Pararoseomonas sp. SCSIO 73927: one gene and its partner. The protein of the gene in region 1 interacts with the protein of each later gene in a pairwise test. Links are inferred from orthologs where the notes say so. Each region holds a gene or a part of one and is shown in the gene's direction. Other genes may lie near its edges. The genes, in order: hflK and ftsH.

Evidence for each region.
Region 2: the proteins of hflK (region 1) and ftsH interact in binary tests that used the Escherichia coli proteins (3 or more experiments, as listed by UniProt). The link is inferred for Pararoseomonas sp. SCSIO 73927 from one-to-one orthologs.

The regions. Positions count from the first base shown.
Region 1 is NZ_CP146232.1:3,585,758-3,589,058, forward strand. What follows is about bases 112-3,102. They hold hflK (FtsH protease activity modulator HflK), read left to right. Parts: upstream 112-981; coding sequence 982-2,223; downstream 2,224-3,102. Other genes in these bases: VQH23_RS16870 (Mrp/NBP35 family ATP-binding protein), read right to left, coding at 112-800; hflC (protease modulator HflC), read left to right, coding at 2,220-3,095. Also shown: more of VQH23_RS16870, read right to left, coding at 1-111.
Region 2 is NZ_CP146232.1:3,809,834-3,813,106, forward strand. What follows is about bases 73-3,035. They hold ftsH (ATP-dependent zinc metalloprotease FtsH), read left to right. Parts: upstream 73-575; coding sequence 576-2,495; downstream 2,496-3,035. Other genes in these bases: tilS (tRNA lysidine(34) synthetase TilS), read left to right, coding at 73-484; folP (dihydropteroate synthase), read left to right, coding at 2,602-3,035. Outside these bases: more of tilS, read left to right, coding at 1-72; more of folP, read left to right, coding at 3,036-3,273. UniProt on the Escherichia coli protein: Acts as a processive, ATP-dependent zinc metallopeptidase for both cytoplasmic and membrane proteins. Plays a role in the quality control of integral membrane proteins.

The DNA.
Region 1 (3,301 bases):
ACGGCCCCCCGCAGCGCGACCCTCTGGGAGAGGGTGAGCTGCGCGTCGCCCGTGCCCGGCGGCATGTCGATCACCATGGCGTCCAGCGGGCCCCACTCCACCTGGGACATCATCTGCTCCAGCGCGCCCATCACCATCGGGCCGCGCCAGATCATCGGCTGCTCCTGGTCCACCAGGAAGCCGATCGACATCGCCTTCAGCCCCCAGGCCTCCACCGGCATGATCCGGTTCCCGTCGGTCCGCGGCCGCTCATTGGCGCCCAGCATCATCGGCAGGGAAGGCCCGTAGATATCCGCGTCCAGCAGCCCGATCCGGAGGCCTTTCTGCGCCAGGGAGACGGCGAGGTTCACCGCCGTCGTGCTCTTCCCCACCCCGCCCTTGCCGGAGGCCACGGCGATCACCGCCCCCGCCTCCTGCAGCAGCATGGCCCCGCGCGGGCCGCCCTGGGGGCCAGGGCCGCCGCCAGGGTTGGGACCGTGCGCGTGTCCATGCCCGGGCCCTTGGCCCTGCCCTTGCGCCGGGCCGGAGGAGGGGGCGCCGGCCGGGCCTCCCCGGTGCGCCGTCAGCACCGCCGTCGCCGCCCGCACGCCGGGCACCGCCCGCGCCGCCGCTTCGGCGGCGGCACGCACCGCCTCGTACTCCCGCGCCCGCTCCCGCGGCACGGCGATCTCCACCTGCACCATCCCGTCCCGCACGGCGATCCCGCCGAGCAGCCCGGCCGAGGCGATGTCCCGCCCCGTCGCCGGATCCCGCACCCCCGCCATCGCGGACCGAACCGCCGCCTCCAGCCCGCTCACCATCGCTTGAAAACCCCCGCATCCCCGCCAACATGGCGACCTGCCCGGCCCGCCCCCGGATCAAGGGGGAGAGGGCCGCGAATGCCATATGGGCGGCCCCCACCCCGTTCAACCCACATGGGGCGACCCATCGAGGGCCAGGCGGGCGGGGCCGTCGCGTTACTGAGGGGAGAGTGACCACCCGATGCCGTGGAACAACAGCGGCGGACCGAATCCCTGGGGTTCCCCCGGCGGCGGCAACAACCGCCCGCAGGGTCCCTGGGGCAGCCCGCCGCCGAATGGCGGGAACAGCGGGGGCCAGGGCGGCCGCGGCCCGGACCTGGACGACGCTATCCGCCAAGCGCAGGACGCGGTGCGCCGCTGGATGCCGCGCCGCTTCCCCGGCGGGGGCGGCGCCTCCGGCGGCAAGGGGATCGCCGTCCTCGCCGTGCTCGCGCTCGCCGCCTGGGGCGCCTCCGGCATCTACAGGGTGCAGCCGGACGAGCAGGGCATCGTCATGCGCTTCGGCGCCTACAACCGCTGGACCGGGCCGGGCCTGAACTACCGCATTCCCTGGCCGGTCGAGAGCGTCACGACGCCCCGCGTCACGCGGATCAACCGCGTGGATGTCGGCTTCCGCAGCGCCGTCGACACCGCCGTCGTCGCCCAGCGCCCCACCCCCAGCCGCGATGTGCTGGAGGAGAGCATGATGCTCACCGGGGACGAGAACATCATCGACATCGACTTCGCCGTGTTCTGGCGCATCCGCAACGCCGGCGAGTACCTGTTCAACACCCGCAACCCCGAGATCACCGTGAAGTCCGCCGCCGAGAGCATGATGCGCGAGGTGATCGGCCGCACGCCGATCCAGCCCGCGCTGACCGAGGCGCGCGCGCAGATCGAGCAGCAGGTCCGCCAGGGCACCCAGGCCATCCTCGACCAGTACGGCGCGGGCGTTGAGATCACCCAGGTGCAGCTGCAGAAGGTGGACCCGCCCCAGGCCGTGATCGAGGCGTTCCGCGACGTGCAGCGCGCCGCGGCCGACCGCGAGCGCGCCCGCAACGAGGCCGAGGCCTACCGCAACGACATCATCCCCCGCGCGCGCGGCGAGGCGGAGCGGATGGTGCAGGAGGCCCAGGGCCAGAAGGACAGCCAGATCGCCCGCGCCCGGGGCGAAGCGCAGCGCTTCATTTCCGTCCTCTCGTCCTACCAAGTGGCGCAGGACGTAACGATGCGTCGCATCTACCTGGAGACGATGGAGGAGATCCTCCGGAAGAATCCGAAGATCATCGTGGATGACCGGCTCCAGGGTCTCGTGCCTCTGCTGAACCTCGATGCCGGCCGCGCGCCGCCTCCGGCCCGCAACGGCGCGGTACCGCAGCCGCCCCGCCCGGCGGCGCCCACGCCTGCCGCCCCGAGCCCGAGCGTGCAGGGAGCCGCCCGATGAACCGCCTGACCATCGCGCTCGTCGCGGCCGCGATCGTGGTCGTGACCGCCGCCTCCAGCCTCTTCACCGTGCACCAGACGCAGCAGGTGCTGATCACGCAGTTCGGCGAGCCGCGCCGCGTCATCCAGACCCCCGGCCTGCACGTGAAGGTGCCCTTCATCCAGAGCGTGATCGCGCTGGACCGCCGCCTGCTGGACTACGAGGCGCCGGGCGAGGAGCTGATCCTGAGCGACCAGCGCCGCCTGATCGTGGACAGCTTCACGCGCTTCCGCATCACCGACCCGCTGCTCTTCTTCCAGACGGTGGGCGTGCAGGAGAACGGCATCCGCGGCCGCCTGGCCTCCATCGTCTCCTCCTCGCTGCGCCGCGTGCTCGGCAGCGAGTCCCTGCTCAACGTCCTCTCGGCGGGCCGCCTGCGGATCATGAACGAGATCCGGGACCAGGTGAACCGCGAGGCAAAGAGCTTCGGGATCGAGGTGGCCGACGTGCGCGTCCGCCGCGCCGACCTGCCGGAGGAGAACACCCAGGCCATCCTGTCCCGCATGCAGTCCGAGCGCGAGCGCGTGGCCCGCGAGCAGCGCGCGGAGGGCGCGGAGCAGGGGGCCCGCATCCGCGCGGCCGCCGACCGCGACCGCACCGTGCTGCTGGCCGAGGCCACGGCCCAGGCCGACGTGCTGCGCGGCCAGGGCGAGCAGGAGAGCATCCGCACCTTCGCGGACGCCTTCCAGCGCGACCCGGAGTTCTTCGGCTTCTGGCGGAGCATGCAGGCCTATCGCGAGGCCTTTGCCGAGGGCGGGGAGACGCGCCTGCTCCTCTCCCCCGAGAGCGAGTTCTTCCGCTTCTTCCGCGAGCTGCCCGGGACCTCCCGCTAGCCGCCCGGGAAACCGGACCAGGACGGCCCGCCCCCATCCCGGGGGCGGGCCGTTCCGCTTTTCGCACCCAGAGGTGATCGATCCGGTCGCCCTTTGTAACAGGCTGGCCCTTCCGCCCAGCGGGGAATGGTCCAATCTGCGCATCGAGACGCTCCCCGGCCCGTTTCCGCCGCCGGGCGCCGCGTCCCGATGCCATGAAGCCCGAA
Region 2 (3,273 bases), 220 kb from region 1 along the record:
GTGCGCTGGCTTCCGGCCGGAAGGGTGGGCGGTGCTGGACGGGCCGGCGCTGGGGCGGGACCCCGTGGCCGAGGCGGCGCTCTCGGTGCTGGTGCAGGCCCTGGGCGGGGGGGCGCACCCGCCAGCGCGGGCGGCGGTGGCCGCGATGCTGGCGCGGGGGGGCGGCAGCCTGGGCGGGGCGTTCTGGCGAGGGCGGTTCATCGGTCGGGAGCCCGGGCGCTGCGCGCCGCGCGTGGCCGCGGCACCGGGCAAGGTGTGGGACGGGCGGTGGCGGGTGGTGGAGGCGCCGGAGGCGGCGTCGGTCGGTGCGGCAGGGCCGGGCTTCGCCCGCGGCGGGGCGGGCGCGGCCCGCCCGGGCCTGCCGGGCTTCGTGGTGGCGGGGCTGCCGGTGCTGTGGGACGCGGCCGGGCAGGTGGTGGCCGGGCCAGGACCCGGGCCGGGCTGGCGGGTGGAGTTCCGGCCGGAATCGGGACCCATCGCGTGAAAGCGCTGTCATGCGGTGGTTCCATGTAGAGCCGGGCATCCCTATCTTGTTCGCTGAGCCGGCAGGACCGGCCAAGGATCGGGACCGTCACGTGAACAATTTCGGCCGCAACCTCGCGCTCTGGGTGATCGTCGCCCTGCTGCTCGTGGCGCTGTTCAACCTGTTTCAGCCCTCGGGGAATTCCTCGCAGCGCGGGATGCAGGTGGCTTACTCCGACTTCCTGAACGAAGTTCAGCAGGGCCATGTGCGGGACGCCACCATCCAGGGGCGCATTGTCTCCGGCCAGCTCCAGGACGGGCGGACCTTCAGCACCTACACGCCCGAGGATCCTCAGCTGATCCAGCGGCTGACGGAGAAGGGCGTGCGCGTGGTGGCGCGGCCGGAGGAGAGCGACGTGAACCCGCTCTTCCAGATCCTCATCTCCTGGTTCCCGATGCTGCTGCTGATCGGCGTTTGGGTCTTCTTCATGCGCCAGATGCAGGGCGGCGGCGGGCGGGCCATGGGCTTCGGCAAGTCCAAGGCGAAGCTGCTGACCGAGAAGCAGGGCCGCGTCACCTTCGAGGACGTGGCGGGCATCGAGGAGGCGAAGAGCGAGCTAGAGGAGGTGGTGGACTTCCTGCGCGACCCGCAGAAGTTCCAGCGCCTGGGCGGCAAGATCCCCAAGGGCGTGCTGCTGGTCGGCCCCCCCGGCACGGGCAAGACGCTGCTGGCGCGCTCGGTCGCCGGCGAGGCGAACGTGCCCTTCTTCACCATCTCCGGCTCCGACTTCGTGGAGATGTTCGTGGGCGTCGGCGCCAGCCGCGTGCGCGACATGTTCGAGCAGGGCAAGAAGAACGCGCCCTGCATCATCTTCATCGACGAGATCGACGCGGTGGGCCGCCATCGCGGCGCCGGGCTGGGCGGCGGCAATGACGAGCGCGAGCAGACGCTGAACCAGATGCTGGTGGAGATGGACGGCTTCGAGTCCAACGAGGGCGTCATCATCATCGCGGCGACCAACCGGCCGGACGTGCTGGACCCGGCGCTGCTGCGCCCCGGCCGCTTCGACCGGCAGGTCGTGGTGCCGAACCCCGACGTGAACGGGCGCGAGCGTATCCTGCGGGTGCACATGCGGAAGGTTCCCCTGGCCTCCGACGTGGAGCCGAAGGTGATCGCGCGCGGCACGCCGGGCTTCTCGGGCGCCGACCTGGCGAACCTCGTGAACGAGGCGGCGCTGCTGGCGGCTCGCACCGGGCGCCGCACGGTGGGCATGCACGAGTTCGAGCAGGCCAAGGACAAGGTGCTGATGGGCAGCGAGCGCCGCTCGCTGGTCATGAGCGAGGCCGAGAAGCGGATGACGGCCTATCACGAGGCCGGCCACGCCCTGATCGCGATGAGCGAGGAGGAGTGCGACCCCGTCCACAAGGCCACCATCATCCCGCGCGGCCGCGCGCTGGGCTTGGTGATGTCCCTGCCGGAGGGCGACCGCTACTCCAAGCACAAGTCCAAGATGAACGCCGAGCTGGCAATGGCCATGGGTGGCCGCGTCGCGGAGGAGATCATCTTCGGGGCGGACAAGGTGTCCAACGGTGCCTCGGGCGACATCAAGATGGCGACCGACCTCTCGCGCCGGATGGTCACGGAGTGGGGCATGTCCGACAAGATCGGCATGGTCGCCTACGGCTCGAACGACCAGGAGGTGTTCCTGGGGCATTCGGTGACGCAGTCGAAGAACCTCTCCGAGGCGACGGCGCAGGCGATCGACAGCGAGATCCGCTCGATCATCGACACGGCCTACCAGCGCGCGAAGAAGACGCTGACCGAGCGGATCGAGGACCTGCACGCCCTGGCCAAGGGGCTGCTGGAGTACGAGACCCTCTCGGGCGACGAGATCAAGAGCCTGCTGCGCGGCGACCCGATCGTGCGGGACCGGCCGGACGAGCCGGTGAACCAGGGGCGGGGCAGCGTGCCCAGCTCCGGCCGTCCCAACCCCCGTCCGGACACGGGCGGGATGCAGCCGGCGGGGGCCTGAGCCACCCTCTGGTGCGGGGCTCCGCGAAGCGCTTCAATGGAACGGGGGCCCTATGCGGCCCCCGTTTCCGTCCGGGGGTGTCGATTCCCGGACGAGGGGAGGGCCGATGGCGCGCTGGGTCGAACCGATGGGGCTCCTGCACGGGCGCGGCGCCCTGGCCGCCGTGGCCGCCGGTGCCGCCGTGCCGCTGGAGGGCGGGGGGACGGCTTTCACCCTAGTCCGGCTGATCGAGGGCGGGGCGACGCTGGGGCTGATCCCCGCCGTGGACACGCCCGAGGACTGGCAGGCGGCGGTCCTCGCGCTCACCAACGCGCCCGCGCCCTTTGCCGGCCTGCCCGATGCGGCGGCCCTGGGCCGGCCGCTGGTGATGGGCGTGCTGAACGTGACGCCGGACAGCTTCTCCGACGGCGGCCGCTACGCCGACCCGCGGGCGGCCATCATGGCGGCAAACGCCATGCTGGAAGCGGGCGCCGACATGATCGACGTGGGCGGGGAGAGCACCCGCCCCGGCGCGGCGCCGGTGGATCCGGAGGCGGAGATCGCGCGGATTCTGCCGGTGATCCGGGAGATCGCGAAGGACGCCCCGGTGAGCGTGGACACCCGCCACGCCGCCACCATGCGCGCGGCGCTGGAGGCCGGGGCCGAGGTGGTGAACGACGTCTCCGCCCTGCGGCACGACCCGGAGGCGATGGCGGTGGTGGCGGATGCCGGGTGCCCGGTGGTGCTGATGCACATGCCCGGCACCGAGCCGGCCACGATGCAGCAGCACGCCGAGTAC